4 regions of the Aeromonas sp. FDAARGOS 1415 genome follow, and region 1 is predicted to be linked to each of the others. Evidence: riboswitches for the same ligand, from Rfam matches in the RefSeq annotation. Region 1 holds a riboswitch; each other region holds the start of a gene.
The links. A riboswitch is a leader RNA that binds a small molecule or an ion and turns the genes downstream of it on or off. The one in region 1 is predicted to bind cyclic di-GMP.

Region 1 (3,333 bases):
TGATCTACACGGCGGCGACCATCATGCTGATCCTGGGCCTGGTTCCCGGCATGCCCATGCTGGCCTTCCTCAGCTTCGCGGCCGTACTGGCCTGGACCGGTTGGAGCGTCAGCCAGCGCCGTGCCCAGGATCCGGCGCTGGATGCGGCAGAGGCGCTGACACGCCAGATGGTACAGCCGGAGCCCCAGGGGCTGGAGTGGCAGGACTTGCCGCCGGTGGACACTGTTGCCATCGAGCTCGGCTATCGGCTGGTCCCCCTAGCGGAGGCGGACAAGGGGGCCGAGTTGCTCGCCCGGGTGCGCGGCATCCGCAAGACGCTCTCCGAGCAGTACGGCTTCCTGCTACCCGAGATCCGGGTGCGCGACAACCTGCAACTGCAGCCGGATCAGTATCGCATCAAGCTCTCCGGCATCGCCCTGGCCTCGGGCAACGTGGACTGCCAGCGGCTGATGGCCATCAGCAGCGGGGAGACCTACGGCGCCCTGGACGGCGAGCTGACCCAGGATCCCGCCTACGGCATGAACGCGGTCTGGATTTCGCCGGACAACAAGGCCAAGGCCCTCAACCTGGGCTATTCGGTGGTGGATTCCGCCACCGTCATCGCGACCCATGCCAGCAAGCTGCTCAGGGAGCAGCTCGACAACCTGTTCGGTCATGACGAGGTGGGCAAGCTGGGCCAGCATCTGGCCACCCAGTCTCCCCGTCTGGCGGAAGAGCTCAATCTGGCCCTGACCCAGATGCAGCAGCTGCGGGTCTTCCGCCAGCTGCTCAAGGAGCAGATCAGCCTCACCGACATCCGCACCATCGCCACCACCTTGCTGGATGCGAGCGAGCTGACCAAGGATCCCGTCCTGCTGGCATCCGATGTGCGCTGCGCACTGAAACGGCAGATCGTCAGACAGGCGATAGGTTCCCGCGACGTACTGGGGGCCTTCACCCTGGATGATCGGCTGGAGCAGACCCTGCTGACGGCGATGAGCCAATCCCAGCAGCAGGGGAAGATCCAGCTGGACAGCTTCCCGGTGGATCCCCAGCTGCTGGCACAGCTGCAGCAAAACATGCCGCTGGTGAAGGAGCAGTTGCAGCAGCAGGGATACCCCCCTGTGCTGGTGGTGATGCCCCAGCTCAGGCCCCTGATCGCCCGCTATGCCCGCTCCTTCTCGAAGGGTCTCAAAGTGATCTCATATAATGAAATACCGGAAGAGCTGCGGGTCGAAGTAATTGGCACGTTGGGCTGAAGTTGAATTGCCTTATTCTCTGCCGGCAGGAAGTGACTATTCCGCATATCTGCTTGAATTGTCATATAAAGCCGTTATGATGTGACGGTTTTTGACGCGACACATACTGACGATTAAATAACAAAATACAAACAATCAGGTGTGTCTCATGGCTTGAAGGATCACCAAGCCATGCCATCCAAATACGGGTCGTCGCATGATAAAGGCAAACTGAACTGAAAAGTCAGGACGCAAAGCCTCCGGTCTAACAGCATTGATGCTAATGATAGCGGGGTTGCCAAGGCCATGATTCTCGCCTTGTTTTTATGAAGATATAGGGCAAGCGCTCAATTAGAAGCGCTGCTCTGTCTTTGTATGTCTTAATTTTTCAGCTGTCGGTTCTGTTGATTGATTCATGTACAATCACAGGTTCGGGATAATATGTTTTCTGATATTTCTATCAAGGAAAATTCAGTATCGGTCGATATTGGAACCCATGCTCATTTATTATTGGTCTCCTCATTGTCACCAAATGGAAACCATGTTGGGCAAATATTATTGAATGCCGGTTATCGAATTACCCATCAGGATTCTGTGACGCAGGCCAAACATTTTATTTCGAACCACTGCGTCGATCTTATTCTGCTCGATATGGCCGTCATGACAGAAGCCGGCCCTGCCATGGTGCAGACGCTGGCGGGAACCGACTGCGTCATCCTGGTCAATGAACATCAGGCCTATCTGGCGGCCGAGGCCATGCGGGCCGGCGCCATCGACTACATCATCAAACCCTTCAGCCAGCGACAGATCCTCGACGTCGTCAGGGGCGCCCTGCGCCTGCGCCAGGCCATCCCCAACCTGATCGCCACCTCCCCCCAGAGCCTGCAGGTGCTGCAGCTCGCCCGCCGGGCTGCCAAGACCTCGGCCACCATCCTCATCGGTGGCGAGTCGGGGACGGGCAAGGAGCGGCTTGCCCGCTACATCCACGAAATGTCCAGCCGGGCGGCCAAGCCCTTCGTGGCCATCAACTGTGCGGCCATCCCGGAGGCCATGCTCGAGTCCATCCTCTTCGGTCACAGCAAGGGCGCCTTCACTGGCGCGACGGCCAGCCAGCAGGGCAAGTTCGAGCTGGCTCAGGGGGGCACCCTGCTGCTCGACGAGATCTCCGAGCTGCCGCTGGCATTGCAGGCCAAGCTGCTGCGGGTGCTGCAGGAGAAGGAGGTCGAACGGCTGGGCAGCCATCAGGTGATCGCGCTGGACGTGCGCATCATCGCTGCCAGCAACCGGGATCTGCGGGAGCTGGTGGTGCGGGGCGAATTTCGCGAGGACCTCTTCTACCGGCTGGACGTGCTGCCCATGAGCTGGCCCGCCTTGAGAGAACGGCAGGACGACATCCTGCCCCTGGCGGAGTACTTCATCGAGCGTTATGCCGCACAGCAGGGTTATCGCCTCAGCGAGAGTGCCCGCCAGCAGCTGCTCTCCTATGACTGGCCAGGCAATGTGCGCGAACTGGATAACGTCATCCAGCGGGCGCTAATTATGGCTCGCGGATTGCATATTCAGGCCGTCGATTTGATGCTGCCCCATTACGCAGCGGAAGCCGACACTCCGCTACCGCAGACACTCACGGCCCCGGAGGGGCTCAACGAGACCAAGCGGCATGCCGAATTTCAATTCGTTCTTGAGACGTTGCGCCGTTTCCGTGGCCACCGGACACGCACGGCAGAAGCCCTCGGGATGACGACCCGGGCACTTAGATACAAGCTGGCTGCCATGCGCGAGCAGGGCATCGATGTCGAGCAGCAGATACAAAACTAAGGGATAACCGAGTGAAGATTGAGATCATGTCATCACAGGTGACACTCCTGCAGCAGATGCAGGAAATGCAGCGAGTCGCCAGTCAACCCCCTGCCATCGAGCCAAACGAGGCGTCTGCCGTCTCGTTCGGCGACGCCATGCGTGACGTCGTCGGCCGGGTCAACGAACAGCAGAACATCGCCTCCAGCCTGATGACCGCCGTCGATGCGGGGCAGAGCGACGATCTGGTGGGGGCCATGGTGGCCAGCCAGAAGGCAGGCCTCAGTTTTTCCGCCCTGATGCAGGTGCGCAACAAACT
Region 2 (3,333 bases), 460 kb from region 1:
TGTTGATCTTGCCCGCCGCCAGGGCACCACGGAAGTAGTGGGCCGCCCAGGCGGAGTTGAGATAGCCGATGCCGCCAAACTGGGCCTGGGTGTAGACCCCCCACTGGGCCAGCTCGGGATCCGCCTTGTTGTCGAACAGGGCGGCGTTGTGGCCGACGAAGTGGTTCCAGGCGCCGTGGAAGTCATAGGTCATCAGGTTGACGTAGTCGAGGTACTGGGTGACCTGGAAGTTTTCCATGCCGCGCAGCAGATAGGCCGAGGCCGGCGAGGCGATGGTCAGCATGTACTTGCGACCGTCCTCGGTGCCGGCGCTGTCGAGCTTGTTGCGCAGGGTCTTCATCAGCACTTCATAGTTCGCAAAGAGCTTGCCGCGACACAGGTTGGAGAGCGGGAAGTCGTTCGGGTTGCCCGCATCCTTCATGGAGGTGGGGTACTCGTAGTCGATATCCACACCATCGAAGCCGTATTGGCGGATGAAGCCCACCGCCGAGTCGGCAAAGGCGTTGATGCCGGCGGTATTGACCGAGCAGTCGCCCTTGGTGGTGGCGGCGTAGAAGCCGCGGGTATCGGCCCAGCCCCCGACGGAGATGAGGGTCTTCACGTCCGGATACTGCTTCTTGTACTTGGACAGCAGGTTGAAGTGGCCCTGGTAGGCGAACTCGGGATCCATCTCGGCGCCCGGCACGCCGTTCCAGGTCATCTTGGTGGCCGAGTCGTCCACCTTGATGACGTGGCTCTGCTCGTCCACCGCCGCGAAGGCGTAGTTGATGTGGGTGATCTTGTCCCAGGGGATGTCGTTCACCAGGTAGGCGGGCAGGCCGTTCTTGCCGGTGCGCCAGGAGGTGAAGTAGCCGATGACACGGCGACCGTGATCATCCCCCATGCACTCGCTGCCGTCGGCGCGGTAGATCTGGCGCACGTCGCAGGAGAGGTTGCCGCCAGTGGGAGGCAGTGCGGCCTCTTCCACCTGCGCATCCACCTGGGCCGATTCGCCAGAGAGATTGGCCTTGTCGGTCGCCACCAGCTTGAGACCGGCCAGCCCCTTGTTCTGGGGCGTCCAGCTCACTTGCCAGGGGGCGCTGGTGTCTTCGCCCACCTTCTGGCCATTCACGAAGAGCTCGACCCTGGCGACGTCGTCATTGGCGTCGGTGACGTTGCCGCTCACCGCCACGCTGCGACCCAGGGTCACCCTGGCGCCGGCGGCCGGGCTCGCGATGCTCACTTTGGGCGCCTCGGGCGCGACCACGGCGGCGACCTTGAAGCTGGAGTCCGCCTCGCTCAGCACCTTGCCATCCTTGTCCAGCGCCCGAGCCTTGAGGGCGTGATTGCCCACACCGGCGGCAGACCAGCTCGCGCTCCAGGGGGAAGCCGTGGCGGTGGCGACCAGGGTACCGTCGATGAGGTACTCCACCTTGGCGAGCGCCGTGACCGGGCCGCTCAGGGTCACCGCCAGGGCAAGGCTGGTCCCCTCGCTGACGCTGGCACCCACGGCGGGGGAGCCGATGGCGACGACCAGGGCCGGTGGCGGTACCTCGCCGCCATAACGCTTCCAGGCATCGGCCCAGACGGTGCCGACCCCGGGCTCATAGTGGTAGGGGGACGCGCCGCACCAGCCGGAGTAGGGGAATTCCTTGCATTCATAGAGGGCGCCTGCGTTGCTGACGATGTCGCCAGCCTTGTAGGCGGTGCCGGCCTGGTAGGCGGGGTAAGCGGCCTGCGCCCAGGCAGGGACGGCCGCAAGGGCGACCAGCATGGCAAGCCTGCTGGGCCTCAAGATCTGTTGCATATTGTTATCTTCCTTGTTTGTCTTGGCTTCAACACCGGGAAAAGCGCAATCGCAACAGGGGGAAAGGGAACGACAACAGGCCATGGACGGGCCACAAACCCTCAAGTTACCCTGGGTAACCCCGCTGTCTGGCCCGTGGTCGGGCAGATCGGAGGCTTTGCGTCCCGGCATCACTGCCGGTTTGCCCTTGTCCTGGGTTCCGTGAGGAACAGCCCGAGTATAGGAAGCAAGTCTCGACCGCTCAATCTTTATTCTCGAAAGAAAATATGTGGGGACGTTCCCACACTTCATCCCTCATCGAACAGATGAGAAATAAATGATTAATATCAGTATCTTGAGCCTATCTAAACCTGGCAAACAGCCTCTTTTATTCCCTTTCTTGCACGCTGGACCACTGGTCCGAGTTGCCAGAAATGTGACAAGGCACGTCATTGGCCAGGGCCGAGAAGATGGATAGAAGGGTCAATTTAAAAGAGAGGAGTCCCTGTCTTGCTGGTGCCGTCCCTATGGATGTGACGCCTGAAAGACCCGCGCCGAGGCGGGCGAAGGATTGGCAGCCCGGCGGGATCCGGGACGATGCAAAACGACAAAACAAAAAGGCCACCGCAATGCGGTGGCCTTCTGTTGTCATCGAATGATGGTGGAGCTACGCGGGATCGAACCGCGGACCTCTTGCATGCCATGCAAGCGCTCTCCCAGCTGAGCTATAACCCCAAATTTTTACTCTTCAGACAACCGGTTCTGGCGGCCGGTCATCCTGGACGCTTGGCGTCCGAATCATGGTGGAGCTACGCGGGATCGAACCGCGGACCTCTTGCATGCCATGCAAGCGCTCTCCCAGCTGAGCTATAACCCCAAATTCTTTACTCTTTAGACAACCGCTTCTGGCGGTCGGTTGCCTTCGACGCATAACGTCTGAATGATGGTGGAGCTACGCGGGATCGAACCGCGGACCTCTTGCATGCCATGCAAGCGCTCTCCCAGCTGAGCTATAACCCCACAAAGGTCGGCCTGGGTGATACACACCGCACTGCCCTGGGTACTTCATTTCAATCAGGAACCTGGTGGAGCTACGCGGGATCGAACCGCGGACCTCTTGCATGCCATGCAAGCGCTCTCCCAGCTGAGCTATAACCCCTTGGATTCCAGATTGTGCGAGGAGAATTTGGTGGAGCTACGCGGGATCGAACCGCGGACCTCTTGCATGCCATGCAAGCGCTCTCCCAGCTGAGCTATAACCCCAACTCACCTCGGCGCTACCAAAGTTATCTCTGGCAACGGAGGCGCATGATAGGCATCGTCCGCTTTGCTGTCAACCCAAAATTCGCACCCGCTGGAGCGTTTAGTCAAAATTCAGTCAGTTAGCTGTTTTTACCGCCAACCTCATCGCTATGTCGCTGTTTTACGTCGTAAATCAGGTGGGGACTCAAAAAAAGAGGGCCCCCTCAGGGAGCCCTCTCATGCCATCTTGGGTACTGACCCGGCGAGCCTGAATTACTCGGCGGCCATGCGTGCTTCGATGTACGCCAGGGCGCGGTCGATGCGAG
Region 3 (3,333 bases), 1.4 Mb from region 1:
TGCCCGGTGTGACCCCCTGGCCGAGCAGCGCCCTGACGCCCTTGTCGGTGGTGTACTTGGTGGCCGGATCCCAGCTCGCGGCATGGAGGTTGGTCTGGTGACCCAGCTCGGTGTTGCTCCAGGCGCCGTTGAAGTCGTAGCTCATCAGGAAGATGTGGTCCATGTACTGCTGGGCAGCCTGATAATCCACCTTGGCAATCTTGTCGCCGCCGGCGCTGATGGCCGAGGTGAGCTCGTACTGTCGACCGGTCTCGGCCTCCAGCTCGTCGAGCATGGCGCGCAGCTCTTTCATCAACGCCACATAGGTGGCGCCATCCTGCGGCCCGCCCAGGTTGGGGTTGGCCCCCTGACCGCCCGGGAACTCCCAGTCGATGTCCACGCCGTCGAAGAATTTCCAGGTCTGCAGGTACTCCTTCATGGAGGCGACGAAGGTGTCGCGCTTGGTCTTGTCGCTGAAGAAGTAGAAGGGATCTGAGAGAGTCCATCCGCCGACCGAGGGGAGGATCTTGAGGTCGGGGTTGGCCTGCTTGAGGGCCATCAGGTTGCCAAAGTTGCCCTTGTAGGGCTCATCGAAGGCGGTGAGCTTGCCCTGCCCCATCTGCACGGCGGCCCAGGGATCGTGAATGGAGACCTTGAAGTCCTCGCGACCGGCGCAGGAGCGCTGCAGCGCCTCGAAGCTGCCAGAGATCTCTTTGAGGCTGTCATTGATGCCATTGCCACCGCAGATGGGGGTGAAGCCGTAGAGGATGTGGGTCAGGTTCTTGGCCGGGATCTTGTCCACGGTGAACTTGCGGCCATAGACGCCCCACTCCACGTAGTAGGCCCCCACCACCTTGCCGGACTTGTTGGCGTAGGGCTTGTTGTTCTCCTGCAGCGGCGCATCGAGCGGCGCCAGGTGGCTGCCGTCCGTGTCGGCAACCACTATCTCCTTCTTGTCGGAGAGGGTGCAGCCATCGGCGTTGCACAGGGCGACCTGCATCTGGTAGCGGCCCCCCTTGGTGACCTTGAAGTTGGCGGTGCCGGATGCCGCGGCGGCCCCCGACCACACCTCCTTGCCATCGAGCAGCACCTTGGCGGTCTGGCCCACGTCGCCGGACCAGAGGTTCCAGCTCACGCTGACGGGGGCACCATCCTTGTGGACAGTCACCAGCTTGTTGTAGGAGGTGGCGGCCTGATCGATCTGGATGATGGCGAACTTGGTTTCACCCCAGCCTATGGTGGGTTTGCCGGGGGCGGCAGCGAGGGCGGAGGTGGAACAGATCCCCCCGACCAGCAGCGCCAGCAGGGAATGTTTTGGACTGAACATAGTTGAACTTCCTTATTTCGTTATTGGAATAAACAACGAAAAAGGCAACGCAACCTGACAGGGAATGCAGACGACATCGCACCATGGCTTGGCCCATGGACGAAACAACCTGTGGTGGCCCCGCTATCCTAGGTACCGCTGACCCTTAGACCGGAAGCTTTGCGCCCCGGACTTTCGTCCGGTTTGCCTTTTTGCACAACTTGATTTGCGATGAAAATAATCGCCGAATGACTATAGAGGAGAGTCGTCGGTCCGCCACCTAGTAAAAATAACAGTGACAGGGACTCACCATTGCCAGTTGGCCACGAAAATGCATACAAATCGGCAACAACGTCGCCGATGATGCTGCATGAGAACCATTATCAGCCGCGTCAATCAAAGATGGAATCTGTGATTGCCGTCACTGAACCGGTAGCAGCAGGCTGTTCATCAGGGCCCTCAGCTTGAGCGGCTTGACCGGCTTGCTCACATAACCGAAGCCATGCTCGCGGATCTGCGTCTGCAGCTCGCTCTTGCGATCCGCGCTGATGATGATACCGCCGATGCCGTTGCCATGGGCCAGCCTGATCATGTGCAGCGCCTGCAACCCCGTCTTGCCGTCGTCCAGGTGATAGTCAGAGAGCACCAGCCGGGGCAGGAAGCCAGCCCCGATGATCTCCTCTGCCTGCTCCAGGCTCTGGGCACAGCGCACCTCGCAGCCCCAGCGCTCCAGCAGGGAGGCCATGGCAATGAGGATGTCCTCCTCGTTGTCGATGCAGAGGATCCTGACCCCTTCCAGCTGGCTGTCCCGCTGGGCTGGCGCCGTCATCTGGCTCGCCGTCACGGGCCGGGTCGCGAGGTTCAGGGTGATGGCAAACACGGATCCCGCTCCGGGCCAGCTACGCAGGGAGAGCTGGTGACCCAGCACCAGAGAGATGCCGCGAGCGATGGCAAGCCCGAGGCCGAGCCCCTGCTCCTTGGCAGTGCGGGAGTGATCGAGGCGGGAGAACTCGTCGAAGATCGCCTCCTGCTTGCCCTCCGGGATGCCGGGGCCGTTGTCCCACACCTCGATGCGCACCTTGTCCCCCAGCCGGCGGCAGCCGAGCAGTACCCGGCCCCCCGGGTTGTAGCGAAACGCGTTGGTGAGGAAGTTTTGCAGCACCCGCCGCAGCAGGCGCACATCGCTGTAGACCGCGAGGCTGCTCTCCACCACGGAGAACTGGATCCCCCCGGCCTGGGCCAGCACCCCGAACTCCGCCTTGAGGTTGTCGAGCACGTCCCTCAGGGCGAAGTCGAGCTTCTTGGCCTTGAACTTGCCGGCCTCGAGGCGCGAGATATCCAGCAGGTCCATGATGAGATCCTCGGTCGCCCCCAGGGCATCGTCGATGTGGCGGGCGATGCGGGCGGGCTCGTCCGCCGGGGGCAGCATCTCCAGCAGGGAGGAGGTGAACAGCTTGGCCGCATTGAGCGGCTGGGTGAGGTCGTGGCTCACCGCCGCGAGGAAGCGGCTCTTGGAGTGGTTGGCCCGCTCCACCTGCTGGTTCACCAGCAGCAGCTGGCGGTTGAGCTCGGAGAGCTCATGGGTGCGCTCGGCCACCCGCGCCTCCAGGTGCTCGTTAGCTTCGCGCAGTACCCGCTCGGCGTCACGAAACGGGGTGATGTCGGTGAAGGTCATGACGAAACCGCCGGCGGGCATGGGGTTGCCCTGCATCTCGATCACCCGGCCATCCGGCCGCTCCCGGGCCGAGATGTGGGGGCTGCCGCGCTGCATGAAGGCAACCCGGCGCGCCACCTGGGCCTCGATCTCGCCGGGGCCGCACAGCCCCTGCCCGGCGTTGTAGCGGATGATCTCCTCGATGGGGCGACCCACCTGGATGAGGCCGGGAGGATAGGAGAACAGCTCGATGTAACGCCGGTTCCAGGCCACCAGCCTGAGCTCCCTGTCCACCACGGAGATCCCCTGCCCCATGTGTTCGATGGCCCCCTGCAGCAGGCCGCGGTTGAAGCGGAACACGTCGGAGGCCTCGTCCACTATGGTGGCGATCTCC
Region 4 (3,333 bases), 1.1 Mb from region 1:
GGTGAGACTCTGCAGCGTCTCGTCGTGGGTCATGCCGTTGCCCGGGCCCCAGTAGTGGGCGGCCAGATCCGGCCCGATGCGCGGGTTGTCGGTGAGGTAGCCGTCGCGCTTCAGGAAGTAGGCGCGGGTCTGCTCCACCGCCATCAGGGCCAGCAGGTAGCCGTGATAGGCACAGGCCGACTCCTGGTTCAGGAGGTGCGGAATGGCCAAGAGCGGGCGCGGGCTCTCGACCCCCAGGATCTTGCGTTCCCACTGGCGTGCCAGCGCCAGCACGGCGGCCGGGGTGCGCTCGGCCTCGTCCATGGCGTAGAGATCCCGCTCGAAGTAGGCCACCAGCGCGATCTGGCGCTCGTTGAAGGCGCGAAACGGCTGGCGCGCGGCGATCATCGCCTGGATGAGCGCATCGGGGATCGCCTCCCCCGCATCATTCCTGGCGTAGCGCTTGAGCCAGTCCGCGTCGTCCAGCAGGCTGTCGCAGAACATCGACTGGGTCTCGGCATAGGCCATGGAGGTGGGCGGAAACTCCTGGGAGAAGCAGGGGGCGTTGCCGGTGACATTGGCAAAGTGCGCCGCGTGGCCCCCTTCGTGGAACAGGGTGTTGAGCCCGCTCCAGCCGCTGCCCACCTGAGCCGGGTTGGCCAGGCTGGTGAAATTCACCACCGCCGGTACCCACTCCCCCTCCTGCCAGAAGCTCGGCACCGGGCCGTGACAGAAGCCGTTCTCGTATTTCCCCTCCCGGGTCAGCAGATCCAGGGTCAGGGTGGCACCGCGGTACTGGATGCCGAGGCGGCGGAAGCTCCCGACCCAATCCTTCAGCGCCCGGGAGAAGGGCACGTAAGGATCGAGCTGGCGGGTCACGTCGCCGCTCACGCTGTAGCGCAGGTTGTGGGGCAGCAGGGCTTCTTCCCCCTTGGCGTCCTTCAACTCGGCCAGACTCTGGTGCAGGCGGGCATCGGTGCGGGCGATGAAGTCATCCAAGACGGCAAAGAGCTGCTCCGGGCTCATCTGTTCGTTCTTGTGCACCTTGTAGTCGAAGTAGTCGCGATAGCCCATGGCCCGGGCGAAGCGGTTGCGCAGCGCGACTATCTCCAGATAGCCGTTGTCGACCACCCACTGCTCCAGGGCGTGGAACATGGCGAGCGCACTCTGGCGCACCGCCTCGTCGCTGCTGGCGGCCAGCGTCGTGCTGGCGGCGGGCAGACTGCCGGGGACCTGGTGACCCTGCTCGTCCAGCAAGGTCAGCTTCAGCCCCTTGCGCCGGGCAAACAGATCCGCCTCGGCGGCCACCAGCTCGTCCATCAGGGACGCGGCCTGAGGATCCTCGATGACATTGCACTCGAAGAAGGCGATCCAGCCTGCCAGACCGCGTTTCAGCTCGGTCTCCTCGGCCTGGGCCTGCATCTCCCGCAGCACCGGCAGGCGTGCCGGGTCGGCGCAGAAGGCCTTGTAAGCCTGCTCGGCGGCGGTGAAGCCGGCCTGATCGTCGCTGGTGCCCATGTAGGTGGACCAGAACAGATCCTCCTTGCGCCTGTGTACCTGCAGGTAGTCGGCGTTGAGCTGGTTGAGATAATTCCTGGCAATGGAACTCATAAATTCCCTCTTTTATGGGGTCACCCGCACGGGTGCCCACTCCTTTTATTGGTGAGATGCCGCCCCCTTCACAGAGATTGGCAAACAGTGCGCCGGGATGCGCATGAACAAGCTACCAAAAAGCAGGGAGCACTGTCTGCTGGCGATTGGTCCAGACGTGCATCTGGGGGGCAAGCGGCGGGGGATGTCGGGCGGCCCAGCCCGAACACACCTGATGATCGGTATCGCCCTGTCCGAGGGGGGAGCAAGAGAAGTATGGGGAGTCGTACTGCTCCGATGAGGTCAAGCCGTCAATATTTACACTTAATTTTTTAACAAAATATAGTCATCATGGGTCTGTCGCCCAGTGCGGCACCATGATCCTTTCTGTAGTCATTTGGCAAACTGGTTGAAAGGCCAGGACGCAAAGCCTCCGGTCTAAAGACATGCTGTCCAGGATAGCGGGGTTGCCACACCCAGGTGTGCACCGGGATTTCCCCTGCCAACTTGACTGCCCACATCACCGAACAGAGGAATGTATGGCAGCAAAACTTCAATTCAATCGCCTCGCGGCGGCGCTGACGCTACTGGCCAGCGGCGGCGCCCTCGCCCACGGCTATATCAGCCAGCCCGAGTCGCGCAACTACCTGTGCAAGACGGGTGGCAACATCCAGTGCGGCGCCATCCAGTGGGAGCCCCAGAGCCTGGAGGCCCCCTCCGGCTTCCCCGCTGGTGGCCCCGCCGATGGCCAGATCGCCTCGGCAGGACACCCGCAGTTTGGCGAGCTCAACGCCCAGACCAGCGATCGCTGGACCAAGCGCAATGTGCAGGCCGGTCCCTTCGCCATCAGCTGGACCTTCACCGCCAACCACGCGACCCGCAACTGGCGCTATTACCTCACCCGGCAGGACTGGAACCCGAACCAACCGCTCACCCGGGACGCCTTCGATCTCGTGCCCTTCTGCGTCATCGACGGGGGCATGGTACAGCCACCCAAGCAGGTGACCCACAACTGCACCCTGCCCGAGCGCACCGGCTATCAGCTGATCCTCGGGGTCTGGGAGGTGGGTGACACCACCAACAGCTTCTACAACCTGATCGACGCCCGGTTCAAGGACGACGGCCAGCCGCCGTTGACCTGGAGTCAGGGAGGCACCATCTATCCCTCCATCGACCTCGCCGTCGGCGACAAGGCCAGAACCCGGGTATTCGACGCCGGTGGCGAACGCACCGATCTGCAGATCGAGCTGACCATCGCCAGCACCGAGCAAGGCCTGAAGAACAACTGGGCTCACGCCCTGGCGAGCAAGATCAATGCCGAACAGAGCCAGATCCGCGCCGGCCAGCAGGGCACGGACGGCCAGTTCAACCCGGTCTACGGCCAGAACCCCGTCTACCTGAAAGCGGGCAGCAACCTGCAGCGAGTAGAAGTCCAGCTAGAGCAGCAGCAACCCCCGGTCAGCGACAGCATCAGCGTGAGCGGCCTGGCGAGCGAGTATCCGCTCGACAACGGCCAGCTCACCCTGGCCTTCACCGTCGCCGCTCAGGGAGATCTCGCCGTCACCAGCACCCTCTACGACCATGGCGGTGTCGCCAGGGGGCAGACCAGCGCCGACATCAAGGACAGCAGCCAGGGCTTCACCATGGCCCTGAGCGGCCTGAGCGCCGGCCACCATCAGCTGGTGATCGAGGCCAAGCCGAAGAACGGGGGCGCCACCCTGCAGCAGACCCTGGATCTGATGTTCAAGGATCCGGCCGCTGGCG

Region 2: linked by a shared signal. The riboswitch ahead of I6L45_RS10705 (glycosyl hydrolase family 18 protein) and the one ahead of I6L45_RS08490 (sigma-54 dependent transcriptional regulator) in region 1 are both predicted to bind cyclic di-GMP.
Region 3: linked by a shared signal. The riboswitch ahead of I6L45_RS01995 (glycosyl hydrolase family 18 protein) and the one ahead of I6L45_RS08490 (sigma-54 dependent transcriptional regulator) in region 1 are both predicted to bind cyclic di-GMP.
Region 4: linked by a shared signal. The riboswitch ahead of gbpA (N-acetylglucosamine-binding protein GbpA) and the one ahead of I6L45_RS08490 (sigma-54 dependent transcriptional regulator) in region 1 are both predicted to bind cyclic di-GMP.

The regions. Positions count from the first base shown of each region.
Region 1 covers NZ_CP077363.1:1,779,125-1,782,457, forward strand. Annotated here, with positions in the region: gene lfhA (lateral flagellar biosynthesis protein LfhA) at 1-1,238, shown strand, start outside; cyclic di-GMP riboswitch class I at 1,433-1,520, shown strand; gene I6L45_RS08490 (sigma-54 dependent transcriptional regulator) at 1,659-3,035, shown strand; gene lfiE (lateral flagellar hook-basal body complex protein LfiE) at 3,047-3,333, shown strand, end outside.
Region 2 covers NZ_CP077363.1:2,234,625-2,237,957, reverse strand. Annotated here, with positions in the region: gene I6L45_RS10705 (glycosyl hydrolase family 18 protein) at 1-1,753, opposite strand, end outside; cyclic di-GMP riboswitch class I at 1,898-1,982, opposite strand; tRNA gene I6L45_RS10700 (tRNA-Ala) at 2,425-2,500, opposite strand; tRNA gene I6L45_RS10695 (tRNA-Ala) at 2,567-2,642, opposite strand; tRNA gene I6L45_RS10690 (tRNA-Ala) at 2,710-2,785, opposite strand; tRNA gene I6L45_RS10685 (tRNA-Ala) at 2,849-2,924, opposite strand; tRNA gene I6L45_RS10680 (tRNA-Ala) at 2,953-3,028, opposite strand; gene gltX (glutamate--tRNA ligase) at 3,281-3,333, opposite strand, start outside.
Region 3 covers NZ_CP077363.1:417,770-421,102, forward strand. Annotated here, with positions in the region: gene I6L45_RS01995 (glycosyl hydrolase family 18 protein) at 1-1,306, opposite strand, end outside; cyclic di-GMP riboswitch class I at 1,417-1,504, opposite strand; gene I6L45_RS02000 (PAS domain-containing hybrid sensor histidine kinase/response regulator) at 1,707-3,333, opposite strand, start outside.
Region 4 covers NZ_CP077363.1:662,912-666,244, forward strand. Annotated here, with positions in the region: gene I6L45_RS03130 (M3 family metallopeptidase) at 1-1,590, opposite strand, end outside; cyclic di-GMP riboswitch class I at 1,959-2,044, shown strand; gene gbpA (N-acetylglucosamine-binding protein GbpA) at 2,109-3,333, shown strand, end outside.